4 regions of the Leptolyngbya sp. NK1-12 genome follow, and region 1 is predicted to be linked to each of the others. Evidence: riboswitches for the same ligand, from Rfam matches in the RefSeq annotation. Region 1 holds a riboswitch; each other region holds the start of a gene.
What was found. A riboswitch is a leader RNA that binds a small molecule or an ion and turns the genes downstream of it on or off. The one in region 1 is predicted to bind cobalamin.
Positions count from the first base shown of each region.

Region 2: it holds a riboswitch for cobalamin, as region 1 does, so the genes downstream of both, HJG54_RS12050 (HupE/UreJ family protein) here and HJG54_RS21300 (sirohydrochlorin chelatase) in region 1, are expected to answer to the same signal.
Region 3: it holds a riboswitch for cobalamin, as region 1 does, so the genes downstream of both, HJG54_RS16630 (DUF1636 domain-containing protein) here and HJG54_RS21300 (sirohydrochlorin chelatase) in region 1, are expected to answer to the same signal.
Region 4: it holds a riboswitch for cobalamin, as region 1 does, so the genes downstream of both, HJG54_RS34500 (CbtB domain-containing protein) here and HJG54_RS21300 (sirohydrochlorin chelatase) in region 1, are expected to answer to the same signal.

Region 1 covers NZ_CP053586.1:5,022,577-5,026,965, reverse strand. The annotation lists gene HJG54_RS21310 (M48 family metalloprotease) at 1-282, opposite strand, end outside; gene sipA (regulatory protein SipA) at 450-677, opposite strand; gene HJG54_RS21300 (sirohydrochlorin chelatase) at 856-1,977, opposite strand; cobalamin riboswitch at 2,014-2,212, opposite strand; gene HJG54_RS21295 (hypothetical protein) at 2,244-2,462, opposite strand; gene HJG54_RS21290 (MarC family protein) at 3,014-3,640, shown strand; gene ychF (redox-regulated ATPase YchF) at 3,895-4,389, shown strand, end outside.
Region 2 covers NZ_CP053586.1:2,866,439-2,870,827, reverse strand. The annotation lists gene HJG54_RS12060 (hypothetical protein) at 1-377, shown strand, start outside; gene HJG54_RS12055 (glutamate-5-semialdehyde dehydrogenase) at 356-1,657, shown strand; gene HJG54_RS12050 (HupE/UreJ family protein) at 1,702-2,394, opposite strand; cobalamin riboswitch at 2,412-2,627, opposite strand; gene HJG54_RS12045 (histidine phosphatase family protein) at 2,894-3,637, shown strand; gene HJG54_RS12040 (isochorismatase) at 3,642-4,389, opposite strand, start outside.
Region 3 covers NZ_CP053586.1:3,922,133-3,926,521, reverse strand. The annotation lists gene HJG54_RS16640 (hypothetical protein) at 1-119, shown strand, start outside; gene HJG54_RS16635 (EcsC family protein) at 252-971, shown strand; cobalamin riboswitch at 1,050-1,199, shown strand; gene HJG54_RS16630 (DUF1636 domain-containing protein) at 1,699-2,094, shown strand; gene HJG54_RS16625 (LysR family transcriptional regulator) at 2,280-3,188, shown strand; gene HJG54_RS16620 (hypothetical protein) at 3,203-3,499, opposite strand; gene HJG54_RS16615 (alpha/beta hydrolase) at 3,816-4,389, shown strand, end outside.
Region 4 covers NZ_CP053588.1:1,926-6,314, reverse strand. The annotation lists gene HJG54_RS34505 (hypothetical protein) at 280-1,410, opposite strand; gene HJG54_RS34500 (CbtB domain-containing protein) at 1,448-1,636, opposite strand; cobalamin riboswitch at 1,659-1,802, opposite strand; gene HJG54_RS34495 (YnfA family protein) at 1,912-2,235, shown strand; gene HJG54_RS34490 (multicopper oxidase domain-containing protein) at 2,360-3,448, shown strand; gene HJG54_RS34485 (ZIP family metal transporter) at 3,445-4,389, shown strand, end outside.

The sequences.
Region 1 (4,389 bases):
TCCCATTGATGGCACCACATAGAGACGCGGCATCGGCAGACCAGCCCGTTGAGATAGGCGCTCCACCATTGCATACAGTTCGGGCGCTTGTGCCTGACTCAACGGCTGAGCACGATAGGCCGCCAAAGCAATTTTGTCTGAAGAGTACCAGGAGACGAAATTGGTCACTGCTGCGATGATCAACCCAATCAGCGCACCGCCGGATCCCCCGATCCAGTAGCCCAGTGCAATCAGCAACCCACTCAGTAACCCTAATAGCGCAACGGTTTTAGCTTGATTCATATACCGATAACCCCAGTGAATACTGTATTAAACCATCCAGATGCGACAAATTGATAGTTATCTGAATTGTATCGGCTATGGCCTGAATACAACAGTGAAACGCACGATTCTGGTCGTACGGATTTGCCTACCTGCTGTGGCTGAATGGGTCTTGTTCTGGGCTTGTTCTAGTTGCTAACAGCTTCAATGTACTGACTGTCCATCAGAAACGCGCCTTTGGCAAACCGCACGCCCCAAAACCCACCCGGACGCCGATCTAGCACCACTCCCTCTTCGCCCAATTGAATCACGTTGGGTGGACGCAGCATCGGCATCGGTTCAGCCGTTTTAACATAGGCAGGCAGCGCAATCACTCGCACCCGATCGCCCACATTAAATTCTTTAGCATCAGACATAGTAAAAGGTTTAAGTTTTGAGTTAGGTCAGTGAGGAGGTCAGTGAACCAAATTGGTTAGCGCCTACATTCAGATCCTACAACGCTGACAATAAATGCTCACAAATGTCTTGCCGGTGGTAGACAGAGCGAAGTACGCCACATACCAACTCAAAACTCAAAACTTTTCTTACGGTTTCTTACGGTACTTGCCAGATGCGTTGATGATATTGCTCTGGCTCAGCGTAGGGGTCGCTAGCCGGATGGTCATGACTGTGCGCGTGGTCATGACTGTGGGCATGGCGATCACCATGAGAGGGGTTGTGGCTATGGGAGCGCGGGCTATCGGAGTGGTCGTGGTGGTGCGCATGGTCGTCGTGCGCGTGGTCATGATGGTGATGGCCACCCTGACCAACGGCAGCTAGACGGAACTTGCACATTTCGCAGTTCATCTGCACCTGCCCAAGCTGGGTTTCGATTTCGCGCTCCCGCAATACCTGAAATAGCTGGGGATGCAGCCCCATTTCCGGCAGGTAAACCATCGAGATGTCTGGATATAACTCCTGCTGCTCTGCTGTAATCATGAAGATTTTCTTGACGAGTGCTCCTGTAAACAGGAAGTAGGGCAGGACAATAATTCGCTTTGGTTCGTATAGCCGAGCGCGACGGAAACCTTCCTCCAACCGGGGGTGGGTAATCCCAATAAAGCAGGTTTCCACGGTTTGATAGCCGCTGCCTTCCCAGAGCATACGCGCCATTTTGAACACATCGCCATTGGCATCCGGATCGCTGGAACCACGCCCCACAAACAGCAGTACCGTATCTTGCCGAGCGATGCCTCTGGGGTTCCACTCTGGCCGGTCTAATTCCTCCAGCCGCGTGTGCCACAGGTCTAATAAGGCAGGAGTGATGCCAAAGTGGCGGCCATAGTGAAATTTCACTTGCGGATGGCGCAGGCGGGCGCGATCCAGTTCGTTCGTAACATCAAACTTGTTATGGCGAGCCGCGAACAGCAGAATTGGCAGTGCCGATAAATCGGTGTAGCCCAGCTCAACGCATTGGTCAACTCCTTGCTGAATCGTGGGTTCGGTTAGCTCCAAGAAGCAGGGAATTACCGGACGGGACGAATCGAGCGCTTGATAGGCAGTGGCAAAATCGAGCAGACCCTGGCGTCCTTCTAGATCCCGGCTCCCATGCCCAATCAACAGGACAGGACGCTGGAGCGGCAGTGGCGACAGCTCTATCGAGTCATTAGACTGCATGAAGGGCAAGGTGTCAGCCGGGAACACCTGAATCAACTGATTACTATTAGTAAAAGTCATGGAGAGAGCGGACTCCTTCCCTGTGCAACGCAGGAAATAGAGTGAAAAAGCAGCAAGACGGTGTTCTGGCTTAAAAAAGTTTTGAGTTTTGAGTTTTGAGTTTTGAATGACTAACTTAGAACTTAAAACTTAGAACCTAAAACTTTTCTCACAGTTGCGGCACAGCGTTGGCATTACACCAAACTTTCCCGCTCAAGCTACTGTTCACGTTTGCTCCGCTATCTTATCTCATCGCCTGTAGCTAAACATACCTGGGGAGGGGATACTTACCAGCGGACATTGGTTTTGGAGCGGCTCGACGGTGGTAAGGTTGGCCGAACAGACGGCTGAGGAAAAGCTTGAAACTGAGGCGGAGTGGACGGAGCACCATCCGAAAGGATGCGAGCAATCACCGGTACAGCGCTGAACAACGCCACTGTTCCGCAGGCAGATAGAGCAAACAGGCTAACTGCCAGCAACTTTGCCTTGACGGACTGAAGACTCATTGATGCAATACTCCCTTCGTCTCTGCGTTTCTAGTTGAGCATCTAGACAAGTACGGATTCAGCCGACTGCCAGATTTAGCTCTGGATTTAGCTCTCGAAAATAGATATGGCTTAGGAAGCCACGATTTAGCTCAGATGCGCTCTATATAAGTTTACTTGTTTGTTAAGTTTTTGTTACGTTATGTCTAGAAATCATTACATTTATTCGATCTTGTCTGGTCTTGTCCAGCCATGCTCCTGCCTTCTGTTGATTTGCCCTCGATTTGCCCATGGTTTGTCCACGGTTTGCCCATAATTTGCTCTAGTGAAATAGACGTTGATAGCTTGATCGGATTTTTGACCAGATTGAAGATTGGGGTGAACAAGTTGAGATGGCAGCAGCGGTTTGGATACAAAGTGTGATACTAAGTAATTCAACCAAACAATCAAGCCAGTGCGTTCGCATCGCCTGTGCAGAGCGCAAACATCTTGGCGTCAGCGAGACGTTTATAGGCCCTACAGGATCACCAAATTCAACTGACTCAAGCCCAAGGACTCTTTCCTCTACGTAAATGGATGTATCTCTGTTCGTCAGAGCGTTTATCGCCGTTTTTGTTTTAGCCGATGCACTGGGCAATGCGCCTGTATTTCTGGTTCTTACTAAAGGCATGGAGCCAGAGGAACGAAATGGCGTGATTACCCGGGCTGCGCTGGTGGCGACGGCGGTTTTAATCACCTTTACCCTGATCGGCCAGCCGATTCTCAATTACCTGCACATCAGCATGGCGTCGCTAGAAGTGGCTGGAGGCTTGCTGCTGCTACTGATTGCCCTAGATATGCTCCGAGGTAAACTAGATGAGCCGATTACCGAGCCGAATCGAGATGTGGCGATTACACCTCTGGCGCTGCCACTGCTGGCGGGTCCCGGCACCCTAACTACAGTCATGCTGCTGGTATCCGACGACAGTGGCAACCTCTACTCCAACTACATCAGCGTTGTGGCTGGCATTGTAGTGGCCATGCTGGTGACCTGGTTCATCATGCGGCAATCGGCTTTTATCGACCGCTGGATCGGAGCGGAAGGGGCCATTATTGCTACCCAACTCCTGGGCTTTCTCTTGGCGGCCCTAGCGATTGAAATTGGCGTTGGCGGACTGAAAGAGCTATTTCTGGCCTCTGGGCCGATGGGGTGGGGGTAGGGGAGTTTTGAGTTTTAAGTTTTGAGTTTTAAGTTTTGAGTTTGCGTATTGGCGATGGGCTGCCGTTGAGCAGAGCGCGTAGTTTTGAGTTCTGTATACTCCTGTAGCTGGCTAGAACCATAAGGTCTATGTCTTGAAGTAGAATACCTAGCTCTTTTATGAAATCTAATGCGCTGCCCAACTCAAAACTCAAAACTCAAAACTAATAAAACCTGTCAAACTGAAGATTGGATTATTGTGCTTTGTAAACAGTCATGTTAAGAGCTGGAATTGTTGGACTACCCAATGTCGGAAAATCAACGCTGTTTAATGCGGTTGTGGCCAACGCGAAGGCCCAGGCAGCAAATTTTCCGTTTTGTACCATCGAGCCAAATGTGGGGGTGGTGGCGGTTCCGGATCAGCGGCTGCAGGTGCTAGCGCAGATTTCAGAGTCAGCAGAAATTGTTCCGGCTCGAATTGAGTTTGTCGATATCGCTGGATTGGTCAAGGGAGCCAGCAAGGGCGAAGGCTTGGGCAACCAGTTTCTGGCCAATATCCGTGAAGTCGATGCGATTGTGCATGTGGTGCGTTGCTTTGAGAACGATGACATTATCCATGTGTCAGGGTCGGTCGATCCAGTGCGCGACATTGAGGTGATTAATCTGGAGCTGGCCCTATCTGACTTGGCCCAAATCGAACGACGCATCGAACGCACGCGCAAGCAGGCTAAGACGAGCAAAGAGGCACAGGTGGAACTGGTAATTTTGGAA
Region 2 (4,389 bases), 2.2 Mb from region 1:
TAAACAACGACTATCCCTGTCCCTGCCGTCGTCGAGGCCGTCTGGTGCCAATCACCCTGACCGAGGCGTTCGGCTGCAATCGCTGTCAGCAAATTTTTGTGGTCCAAGAGAATGGCTATGTGATCGAGCAGTTGTCTACGACCTACCCCTACAAGCGGGCCTGGCGCTGGACCGGGCATCAGTGGAACATCGCCCATTCCTCCCTAGCAAGCGGCTACTTTCCCCTGACGTTGGCGATCATTTTTGGCCTGCTATTTCTGTTACTACTGACCACCCTAAACGCTCCATTCAGCTCCAGCGTTACGTTTCGGGTAATTGCAGCATTGGTACTGTCGATGATGCTAGTCTTGATGCTATGGCTAGCTTGCAGACGTTAGACCAAGGCAGTAGTTCCTTGAACGCATCATCACCTGATCTCACCACGATTGCTCAACAGGCTCAACAGTCTTCTTTGGCGCTATCCGCCTTGCGAGGCATGGACCGGAGCCGTGCCCTACAGTTCATGGCCGAAGCGTTGCTAGACCGCCAGAATGACATTTTGGAGGCCAACACGCTAGATCTGGAAGCCAGCCGCGAGATGGCGATTCCGGAGCTGGTACTGGAATGGCTCAAGCTGACCCCAGAGCGCCTGCAAACCGCAGGGCAAATCCTCCAGCGATTATCCGAGCTGTCGGACCCGATTCAGCCGATTCTCAACACGCCGTCCTATCAGGTTGATCAGTGCCAGACCTACTGCCAGTTGATGCCGCTGGGGGTGATTGCCCTGATCTACGAAGCGCTGCCGGAATTGGGAGCGATTGCCGCCGGTATGTGTTTGCGCTCAGCCAATAGTCTGATCCTACGGGGCGGGGCCGAAGCCAGCCATTCTAATCAAATCATTGCCGAAACGCTGAAGCTGGCGATAGAAGATGCGGGGCTGCCGGGGGATTGTTTGCAGTTTTTGCCTGCCGAACAGGGCGATGTGATTCGGGAACTGGTGACGCTAGATCGCTATATTAATCTGGTGATTCCCTACGGTCGTTCTAGCTTGGTGCAGCAGGTGATCCGACAAGCAACGGCTCCCGTATTGCGGACCGCAATTGGCAACTGCTATCTCTACTGGTCGCCCACGGGCAGCCTCGATATCGCCCGCTGGATGATTCTAGACAGCCATCAGACCGAACCGGACCCGGTAAATGCGATTGAGAAGGTGCTGATTCACCGGCAACACAGCTCCACGGCCCTGACCATGCTCTGGAACAGCTTGAAGGATAAGGGCTTTCATCTACGCGGCGATGCAGAACTGGCCAGCGAATTTCCCGATATGTTCTCGATGGTGGCCGATGCGGCGGAATGGAATCGAGCCTATCTGAGCGATACAATCGCCTTCAAAGTCGTGGATAGTCTAGAAAGCGCGATTGCCTGGATCAATCAGCACAGTAGCGGCCACGCGGACTGTCTAGCCACCGAGTCCTACCAAGAAAGCCGCCAATTTGCCACCAGCATCAACAGCGCCATTGCCTATATCAACGCCTCTCCTCGCTTTCACCGCAACCCCAAACGCGGCACCCCGATTGCGCTAGGCATGTCGAATCAGAAAGGGCACCGCCGTGGGTTGATTAGCCTGGAATCCTTGACAACCGTGAAGTATATCGTTCAAGGAAACGGGATTAATTGATGCGATTAATTGATGCGATTAATTGATGCCTAGCCTGAGCCAACCTAAACTGGCAAAACCGTGGCTACAACCTGAGATGCGAAAAAGGCAATCCCAATCCCGCAAATCACCAGACCCGCCGAACGCAAATTCGCTGACTCGCGGCCCGGTTGCCGCAGCAGCCGACGACCTACCCAAAAGGCACTCAGGGCAATCAGAAGCTGAATTGCCGTAAATCCAATCAGATACGAAAGCAACGGCGTCATCTCAGCCCCAAAGATGGCCTCTCCGTAGGCATAGCCGTGGAATAGCCCCGCTAAGGCAGCTAACCCAGCGACCATCGGCAGACTCAGTTTGGTTTGCCGCACCAGTAAACTGCCAAACAGCAGAATCGACCCCGAAACTAGCAGCTCCACCGCCGGTAACGGTACCGAGATCAGATGTAAACCCGTGCCCAGCATGGCGGTCAGAATAAAGGCGATGGGAATCACCAGGCCCATTGGTTCGGTAGCAGCCAACAGCCCCACCGCGACTACAAAAGCCAGGTGATCCAGCCCAATCACTGGATGCGCCAACCCCGACAAAAATCCTTCGACAAAATTAGCCGGTAAGCGGCCTGCCATTGCATGGTGAGCCAGAACCGGCGTTGCCGTCAGCAAAAGACCTGCACTGCTAACCAGCGGCAGCGATAACTGACTGAGCCGGCTCCGTTTTCTAAGTTGAGAACCCATTGAACGACGCATTGAACTACGCACCATCCGTACCTCGCAGATGAAATGAACATGCCACGATTGGCGGGTGTTCTGGCTTGAAAAGTTTTGAGTTTTGAGTTTTGAGTTTTGAGTTGGTGATGCAAAACTTAAAACTCAAAACTCAAAACTCAAAACTCAAAACTTTCTCACAGCTGCGGGACAGCGGCAGACTGACACTGCACTTTCCCCCTTGCGTCTAGCGACTGCTCCCCGCTAGAACCAATCGAGTTTCCTGACTATATCACCTTGGGTGACGGCAAACTAGATTACGTCACAAACCGCACAATTCAGTGAAATGACGTAATAGAGCTTCATGATTCTCCTCAGCAAGCGCTTCAAAAAAAATCAAATTGGCCGTATGATTAACGCAAATTATTCTTAACAAGGTGAGCGGCTGAAAAAACAGTTTCTAGCTCAGACGCTTGTGCTGCGGCCAGGAAACTAGTCAGCTATTGCCTTGTTGCAGCTAACTCTAATGCCAAAAATAAGGTGCCAAAAAACGGTCATGGGAAGCAATAAGATCAAAATTTGGGTGGGTGTGGGCGTTTATTCCTTGCTGGGAGCAGTCCCTGCGGCAGTTGCATCATCAGACAGTCCGTCAGGACATGCGCAGCCACCCCAGGCTGAGATTTTGGTAGAGCAACGGTTAGCCCAAGGCGGCGAAGGCGGCGAAGGCGGTGAAGGGGCGACGCCAACCTTTCAAGATCGCTTGACCGGCGCTGATTTGGTGAATGCATTGCGGCAGGGTGGCTATGTGATTTACTTCCGCCATGCTCAAACCGAAAAAGACTACGCCGATCAAGTTTCCGCCACAATGGGCGATTGCTCAACCCAGCGGATGCTGAGTGAAGTGGGCTGGCAGCAGGCGAGGACGATTGGCAAAGCCTTTCAGAATCTGCAAATTCCCGTCGGTCAGGTCTACTCCAGCGAATACTGCCGCGCTTGGCAGACTGCCGATCTGGCCTTTGGCCGCTATGAAAAACGAGCCGCCCTCAACTTCCCTCCGGCAGAGGAGTACACCGAGGAGCAGGTGCAGCAGATGCGAGCTGCCGTCATGCCGATGCTGACCGCCCTACCTGCTAGCGGCACCAATACGGTAATTGTCGGCCATGATGATGTGTTTGAAGCCGCCACCGGAATTTACCCCGAACCGCAGGGCGTCGCCTATGTCGTCAAACCAGATGGACAAGGTGGGTTTGAGCTGGTCGCCAATCTGTTGCCGGAGGAGTGGGCGCAGCTATCCCAGTAGGCTTTTATAAACGGACCCAAGCCTCGATCGGTTCGGTGGATTTAACTAGATGCATCCCAGCCTCGGCAAAGCGCTGATAGGCCGCATCGGCCTGTTCGGTGAAGTCCACCACATCGGGCACCACCACTGCCGAGGTGCAATCCTCTAGCAGGTACACCTTTTGGGCCAGCTTCGGATCGGTGGCCTCAATTTCGTTCAGCAAATCGGCGACGGTCCAGGCGACACAGTGACTTTTGGCTTGACCGGCAATCACAATCGCATCGAAGCTGAGCAGCCGCTGCAAAAAGGCGCGATTTTCCTGGGCAATTGTCTGCTGGTTTTGATCTACCAATACTTCTGGCTTCAGGGCCGAGTAGTTTTCCGTCAGGGGATTGCCGCCCTTGATCTCAAACCGAGTTTGGCTGCCGCGAGCCAAATTGTGGAAAAAGCAGGCTTCTTCCACCGCAGAGACAATCGCATGCCCAATGCCACCCAGCATCGAATGGTAGGGCCAGATGGTCAGCAAATACTTGTTGGCTTGGCTGAGCTGACGCACGTAGTGGCGGGCATAGGTCTGTAGCTCGTCGTAGTCCTTCCCAAGATTGACGGCAACGGCGGGATTCACCTGCCAGCGGCCCTGCTCCAGATCTTCCAACGAAATCATCGCCATGGCAGGTGGATGGTTGCCCGCTTGGTCAATCCAAAATAGGGAATGGAAAATCTGGGCGGCGGTATGGGTATCCATTGTCAGGGCAATTTCAGTGATTTGGCCC
Region 3 (4,389 bases), 1.1 Mb from region 1:
TCTGGCAGTTTGGACAACTTCATCGGCAAGAAAAGCTGATCATTCAAGGGATCAGGCTGTTTGTGATTTCCGATGAACTAGAGGCCGTCTTCGAGATCTTGCGGGCAGCGCTGGAGTAGCTGTTGACGAGAGCTATCACCAAAACATGGCGAGAACCATCGAAAGGTAGACGTGAACTGGAACCTATCTCCACTAGAGTGGACGGTATGATCGAGTAGTCCCACTTCGTTCTTCCAATTCCTACCTGCCCTATGTCAACCCCTAACAATCCAATTGACCAATTCAACCAGATGCTGACTGCGGTAACTACCACCGCCGAAACCACAATCATGCCGTTGCTACAGGAAATGCTGGAGCAGGGAACCGAGACTGTGGGCCGGATTGTTACCCCGATTGCCGAAAATCCGGTTGTACAATTCGCCACGAGGGTCCCAGGCGTCAACTGGTTGATGGCGGCTTTGGGGCAGGTGAACGTGGAAAAGGTGGAGCGGGAGGTGGCGGCCCTACGACAACAGTATCCGCTGGAAACATCGGGTGAGATAGCGCAGCGGATTATTGCCGATACTGCCATGAAGGCAGCTGGAGCCGGTCTAGTCACGAACGTTATACCGCCTGCTGCGATTAGTCTGTTGGCCCTTGATATTGCAGCGGTAACTGCTCTACAGGCCGATATGGTCTATCGAATTGCGGCAGTATACGGGTTTTCGCTGCATGAGCCAACTCGACGCGGCGAAGTTTTGGCGATTTGGGGTTTATCCACCGGGGGATCAGGCGTGCTCAAGACCGGGTTGAGCTTGGTTGAAGCAATTCCGCTGGTTGGAGCGGGCATTGGGATTGCCAGTAACGCTGTGTTGATCTACTCCTTGGGGCAAATTGCCTATCGGTTTTATGAAGCGAAGCAAGCAGCCCTTGCCAAATCAGCTCAATCCAAACCAGAAGATGTAGTCAGTCACTCCGATACTCCGGTTTGATAGGCAAAGCGAATAAATTTATTGCAATCGTAAAGCCTGATGAATTCAGATACCCGTTATCCCGCATTGGTGGTATGGTGGTACTGCATTGAGATCGGTTCTGGTGGGGAACAGCCATCAGACGTAAGGGGGAAAATCCGGTGCAAGTCCGGTACTGTCCCGCAGCTGTGAAGGAAGGTGCAAGTAACTTTCCCAGTCAGAATGCCCGCCGATTTAATTCACCGTCTCTCATCTGCGAGGTATAGATGATCTTGACTTCTGCCTTACTTGCTAGTAACAAAATTCAAATCTGGCCTGCCTTACGGTCAGGGGAGCGCTGCACCATCTCTTTTTCAAAGTTTTTTGCACCAATCCGCGAGTAATAGAGCTAGTGCTATATTGAGCGATTACTTAATCGCTGCTTTTGGGCTGACAAATTCGGCTGCGATTAGTGAAGCAGGATGGGTAAATTAGTTATTCAGCATAGTTCACAGATCTATACCCTAGACGATGCAAGCTAATCAAGCAACATGTGCTTGCGTGTGTGCATAAGCATTCTGTCTGCCGCTAGCGAAAAATTGCCAACCGTTTGCTTAATCATCTGTCGCTTGATGATTTTTTTATTAGCTCTAGCCAGCTACTCAGATTGTTCAAGTCGATGCAGCAATGAAAATCAGCTAAAAATTGATCCAAAATTAATTAGAAGTTACACCTAGTTATCAGTTTTGTTTGTTCAATATCATCAACCATGACTCACCACACTTTGTTTGTTTGCACTCTTTGCCGATTTTCTGGAACCAATCAGCCACAGCCTGAATCCCATGGTGCTGGATTAAGTGGAGGCGAACAGCTCTTTAACCAGATCACGGCAGCAGTAAACGAGTGTGATTGGCGTGAGCGCATTCAGATTCAGCCAGTGCGCTGTATGGGCGTCTGTAGTCGCTCCTGTGTAGTAGCATTTGTGGCGGCTGAGAAACTGACCTTCATTTTTAGTGGCTTGTCGCCTCAGCAATCAATTCCAGAACTGATGCAGTTTGGCCGCCAATATACCCACCATCCAACCGGCAATGTGCCCTATGGAGAGCGGCCCGCCGCCATGAAACGCGGACTAGTAGCAGTATTACCGCCAGTACCGCCCGGTTGACCTGAATAAGCTAAAAGCTGCTCTATTGCCTACAAACATCGCACCGAAAACGGGCAGGATACCCGCACTAGCACTATCTTTATCTCATTGGGTGAATGACTGATCGTTTCCCTAGCCACATTCCCTAGCAAGCGGCAGTGGTACACTAGCAACCTCACTAGTAGGTCGTTGCTTAGGTGGTCGCTGTGCCCGTGAAAGCCAATCCTCAAAATCAAATGAAGCTATCCCAACTGCGGATTTTAGTCGCGGTTGCTGAGCATGAGAACTTCACGGAAGCGGCCCTGCATCTAGAGATCTCCCAGTCGGCAGTCAGCCATGCAATTGCAGCCCTAGAAGACCATTTGGGCGTGGTGTTGTTTCTGCGAGGCCGGCATGGAGCACATCTGACCCCGATTGGAGCCGAAATCGTCAAGCATGCCCGCGAAATTGTGCATCGGGCCGATCAGATTAGCAGAGCGGCTGAATTAGCGAGAGGATTGCAGGGCGGACAGGTGCGGATTGCCTCGTTTCGCAGTGTGGCAACCCATCTGCTGCCCTCCGTGATTGCCGATTTTCATCAGCGGTTTCCAGCCATTGCCGTTAGCCTCACCGAACATGATGATTACCCGCAAGTCGAGCAAGCCCTGCGCGAAGGACGAGCCGACATCGGTTTTACCTTAATTCCCGTACATGACAGCGATATTGCCGCCTGGGAAATTTTGAGGGATGAGTTTGTGGCCCTACTGCCTCCTAGCTTTCACCCCAAAGGCGAATCACTCTCCTGGCAAGACTTGGTGACTCAACCGCTGATCATGCCGCCTAGGAGCGATTTAATGATGCAGCAGTTGCACAATCACATAGAAGCACAGGGGTATCCGCTCCAGATTGGCTACGAGGTAGGAACCGATGCCACCATTGTCAGCCTAGTGGCACAGGGGTTAGGTGCGACAATTCTGCCTCGCCTAGCGGCTGAACCAATTCCGGCAGCAGTGCAGATTTATAGTTTGCCGGTACCCCTTTGGCGAGTGATTGGGGTAGCCGTCCTTGCAGAGGCTCTGCACCCGCCTGCAGTCTATGCATTTCTCGACATTCTTAAAAAGCGGAAAGCAGCTTGAGTTGCTGAAAACGCCTACAGCGTCTGATAGTGTCGTTCCTCTAGCCAAACGCGCATTTCATCCATCGATGCTTGCTGAACCGACTGGTTCGTCACCGGATCATAGGCATGCCAAACCACTTGGCCATTGCTGTCTTCATTGCGCCACACATGCGGTTCAGTCGAGGTGCTGAAATAAGCAACCAGACTTTGCCAGATGTGGTTTAACCGAGTTTTCAGCCTCAGAGATACAGCTTTAGAGACAGTGTTAGCCGACGGCTCAGTCAGAAATTCGAGTGCTTGGTATTCTTTCCAGCTCAGTTGCGATTTCATAGTCTAATCTCTTTTAATTCATGATTTGCTCTTGATGCTTTTAGTCTAAAAAACTGTAGCTAAAGATACAAAAAGCAGCCTTTATTGCTTACATGAGCAGATTTGATGGTCACTGAACCGATTGTTTTGTTGAGCTGAGCACTAGCCACCATGAGTTAAAGCATCCTATGCTGAGCTAGAAAATTGTCATATCGTCACTAACGGCGGGATGTTTCTGCCGCCGCCTATAGGTGTACAACTGGCTCAAGTCGTACGATTAGAGATTGATCAGGTTGGAAATCAGGTCAGGCAACCGCTGAATTAGGAACGAAGCTCTATGTTTTTGCATCTACACCGTTTGATTGCCCTGCTGATTGGTCCAATCGTGCCCGCCTTCTCGCTTTTGATTGCTGGTGCTACCATCCCAGAACCAGAGTCAACAGCAGTCCATATTACAACTCCAACCGGCAGGATTCACGGCACACAGCTTGTTCCAAAGTCTAACCAGCCCCCCGTGGTCTTGATCATTGCTGGTTCAGGGCCAACCGACCGTGACGGGAATAGCGCTGTCCTGCCCAAACCAAACAATAGCCTCAAACTCCTAGCAGAGGGATTGGCGGAGTATGGGATTGCCTCGGTTCGGTATGACAAGCGTGGTGTGGCAGAGAGTGCCTCCGCAGTGCGGCAGGAGGCTGATGTTACCTTTGATACGCTTGTAGAGGATGCGGCTCTTTGGGTTCAACAGCTACAGTCCGATTCTCGCTTCTCCAGCGTTACGGTGATTGGTCACAGTGAAGGCTCTCTCATCGGCATGATAGCGGCGCACAAAACGGAAGCAGATGCATTTGTATCCATCGCGGGACCAGCACGCAAGGCGTCTGAGGTCTTACGAGACCAACTGCGGCCTCGCC
Region 4 (4,389 bases), on a different replicon from region 1:
AAGACTAGGAGAAAGATGGTGAGGAAGAAAGCGATTGTACTACTGGCATTATGTTGGCGATGCATAAAACCTCTCCAATCTAAGCAATGACCAAAACCAGGCATTGCTGAATGACACTATGATTTCGTTGGATTGAGGACAGAGAAGGCTTCCAGAAACCGTTTCATAGGCTGATTCAGCAATGACCAAAACCATTGCTTACGAATAAGGAGTATCAGTAGAGCAATGGTTCTTAGACTAACTGGGTTGTTAGACGGCTTAACTTTAAGCGTAGGCAGTTTAACGACCAAACAGTCCAACTGGACGAGAAGACTGTCGATGTAACCAAACGCCAGCTAACAAACTTAGAACAAAAATTCCCGTGTAGTAACTGAGCGAGATAAACCGAATATAGAGAGGAGGTGCAATTCCTTCGACTTCTACTTCGTGGCTCACCCGTAATGTCAAACTACTAGGAGGTGCAATTTTTGCCACAACTTGATGAGGTGCGCCATCGAAAAATTGCTCCTTCCAAGTTAAGTTACCCTGGTTGTTTGTTCTGCCGTAATAGGCAAACATCTGTTTATTATCCTTAAGCGCAATTGCTTCCACATTGACAATAATGTCTGCTTCGGGATTGCCAGTTTTCGCATTGACAACTTGAATGGTTTGGCTTGCAAGCTGTCCGACTATTGCCTGCTGATCGCCCGACAAACGAATCTCAAAATCTTCTGATTTCTGTACAGGTGAAGCTGTTACAGATTGCATTTCCCCATGACTATGAGCAGCTGCAAGTTCCGCATTAATATTGACAAATAAAAGAACCGCGATCGCAACAACTGTAGCAGCACTCAGCAGTAGTCGTATGGGTTGAGGCGCAACCTCACCGTCTCGAACTGTCTGATCACCTCCAATTACCCAGCCGCTAGCAACTCCAACGATCATTAGAATGCCAATCAAAATAGCAGCATTTCTATACTTCGTAGTATTTTCAGGCACTGAAAGCTGCAACGATTGCTCGAATGGCTCAAATGCACCCGCGACAAGAGGTTCTACTTGAGCCTTGAGAGTGTAGTCTCCCCGAATTGGCATCACTTGTTCAAACTCTAGTTTCCCGCTAGGAGCTTTTGCACTGAGTTCGAGCAATTGAGTTCCTTCCACAACTGGGAAGTCAGAGGTGAACCAAGGGGTTTTGACAGGGGTTGAAAGTTGCAGTTGAAACTGCACATTTGATAAGGGCTGCCCCGTTGCATCAACTGCTTGCAACGCAATCCGAACGGGCGCTTCGTCAGGAACCACTTGGCTCAAAAACGGTTCAGTCTGCAACAGCACACTAGGCTGAGACGCATGGGAAGGAAGAGGATTAAACCAGAGGAATACACAAACAAGGCTGGCTGCTAAAGCCACGCCAACATACTTCAAATTTTTCATGACAAATTCTCTAAGTCTGGATCACACTGTAATGACTTTAATGACAGGCAACTGCCGCCGTACCATGTCGTGTCGTGTGCAAAGCGTCATGTACAGGCGGATAGGTACTGAAATACAGCGTCCAGAGAATAAGCGCACATAAACTAGTCAGCAAAGCCACCTGAATCGGAACTGAAAGCGTAACTTGTTTGGTGCGTCTCCAAAGAGAAGTAGAACTAACCATCATCTGTACCTCGCAGATTAATTGACTTATGGGACTAAGTATCGGCGGGCATCCTGACTTAGAGTGTTGATTCTCCTCACAGTTGCGGGACAGCGGTAGATTTGCACTACTCTTTCCCCCTCGCGTCTGGCGGCTGCTCCCCGTCAGAACCGATTGCTTCAGGACTATACAACAGTTTTATGATCTTGGTGAGAAAAATTTAGAATTATTAAGTACTGATGCGATCGCTGTTTGGGTTTACGCTGGGGCTAACCCTCGGCAGTAAGGACTTGAAGACTATGCTCCAATCCCTTTTCTATTTTGTGTTATCTGGTTTATGCGAAATTGGTGGCGGATACCTCGTCTGGCTGTGGATACGCGAAGGAAGGAGCGGCTGGCTTGCATTAAGTGGAATCGTTTTACTCACAGCTTATGGCTTTGCTGCAACCCTTCAACCTGCAAGCTTTGGTCGAGCCTATGCTGCCTATGGTGGAGTTTTCATTATTCTTTCCATCATGTGGGGCTGGCAGGTAGACAAAATTGTGCCCGATCGCCTGGATTGGGTCGGAGCCGCCATTGTCTTAGTGGGTGTTCTGGTGATGATGTATGCACCCAGAGCTTAATAGTTTCTCTCTACTAAAAGTATGAGCATTTGCTAGTCCACTTCGCTTACAAACTTTAATGGCTAAAACCAATCAAAGTGCGCTAACTTGTGGAATTATGAAAGAAATATGAAAAGAAGGGACTATGGATTTGAGCCTCAAACGGCGATCGCTCATTGGTGGTGGTGTATTGGGTGTTGGGGCATTACTGGGTAAGCTTCTGCCCAACAGTGTTTTTGCCCAAACTCTCGCGTCTGCGGACACTGGCATCCCTTCAGGTCATTCTGTGCCGATGCATGGAGGCAGTATGACGATGGGAGATGTAGACAATTCCCGCAATGGGTTTGACCCACAAGCGATCTTGACGGATTGGGAGGTAGGAAACGTCTCGCAATTGCCTGATGGCAAGACGTTGCGCGAGTTTGAAATCTCAATTGCAGAACAGGAAGTTGAGATTGCCCCTGGAGTGGTTTACCCTGCCTGGACCTATAATGGGCGCGTTCCGGGTCCCACACTGCGCGTGACAGAGGGCGATCGCATCCGGATTCGCTTCAAAAATCCAGGTGTTCATCCCCACACGCTTCATTTTCACGGTATTCACTCAGCGCGGCAGGACGGGGTTCCGGGTACGCTCGAAGCATTTCCTCAACAGGAGGTAGTGTATGAGTTTGATGCCAAACCCTTTGGCTGTCACCTTTATCACTGTCACTCTGCGCCATTTAAACGACACCTGCACAAGGGACTCTACGGCGCGTTTATTATCGATCCTGACCCTCAACGACATCCTGATCAACAAGAAAAAGCTCAGTCTCGGTTACTCGGCACTCCGCAAAATGCCAGGTGGCAAGAGTTTCTGATGGTGATGAATGCGTTTGACACTAATTTTGATGACGAAAACGAATTCTACGCTGTCAATACGATTCCGCATGAATTTATGAAACGCCCGATTCGGATCGAGCGCGATCGTCCAGTGAGAGTGTATTTAATTAATGTCACTGAGTTTGACCCGATCAACTCTTTTCATCTCCACGGAAATTTTTTTGATTACTACGACCACGGCACCACATTAATACCGACGCTACGAACGGTTGATACAGTCATGCAATGCCAAGCTCAGCGGGGCATTTTGGAATTTACATTCCAGGAGCATGAACCAGGCATTTATATGTTTCATGCTCACCAGTCAGAATTTTTGGAACTGGGTTGGATGAGCGCGTTTGAGGTGGTGGCATGAGAAAGACGTGGCTCTGGATTATCTTGCCGCTCGTTGCACTGGCGATCGCAATTGGAGTGTTTCTCTCTAGCAATCCACTTGAACCTTTAGGAGTTTCAGCCCCTCCGATTGAGAAGCTGACCGTAGAGCGAACGCTGCTCGACGATCAAGGCATCTCTTTATTTGTGAGAGCCAGCGGTTCTGAACCGATGCAAATTGCCCAGGTTCAGGTTGACGGAGCCTACTGGAACTTTACCCAAACGCCACCGGGAGAATTACCCCGATTGCAAACAGCTTGGATTAGATTGCCTTACCCCTGGGTACGTGATGAAACGCATCACATCCGGTTCATCACTAATACGGGAATTGGGTTTGACCATGAGATTGCTGTTGCGGTACCCACACCCCAAATTTCGTTGAGTCGCATTTTGGCGTATGCGCTGCTGGGGCTATATATAGGAGTCATGCCTGTCGCGCTGGGAATGTTGTTCTACCCAGCCCTCAAGCAGTTGGGCGGGCAGGGAATGAAGTTCATTCTGGCACTAACTGTTGGCATGTTGGCATTTCTACTTGTAGACACGCTGGAAGAAGGATTAGAACTGGCAACTCAATCAGCGAGTGCCTTCTCTGCCAGTGCGCTAGTTTGGCTGGTTGCTATCACCTCGTTTCTGGCGATTTTGGCGATTGGCAGGCGAGATGGCAAGTCTCCAGAAGGGAAGACACTTGCAAGTTATCTAGCCTTAGGAATTGGCTGGCATAATTTGGGAGAAGGCTTGGCAGTCGGCACTGCCTTTGCAGCTGGAGAAGCGGCGCTGGGTTCGCTTTTAGTCGTCGGGTTCACCCTGCATAACGTTACAGAGGGAATCGGAATTGCTGCACCTCTGGTTGATGCCCGCCCTAAATTTAGGACATTCCTTGGTTTAGTTGCCCTAGCAGGACTGCCCGCCGTGATTGGCACTTGG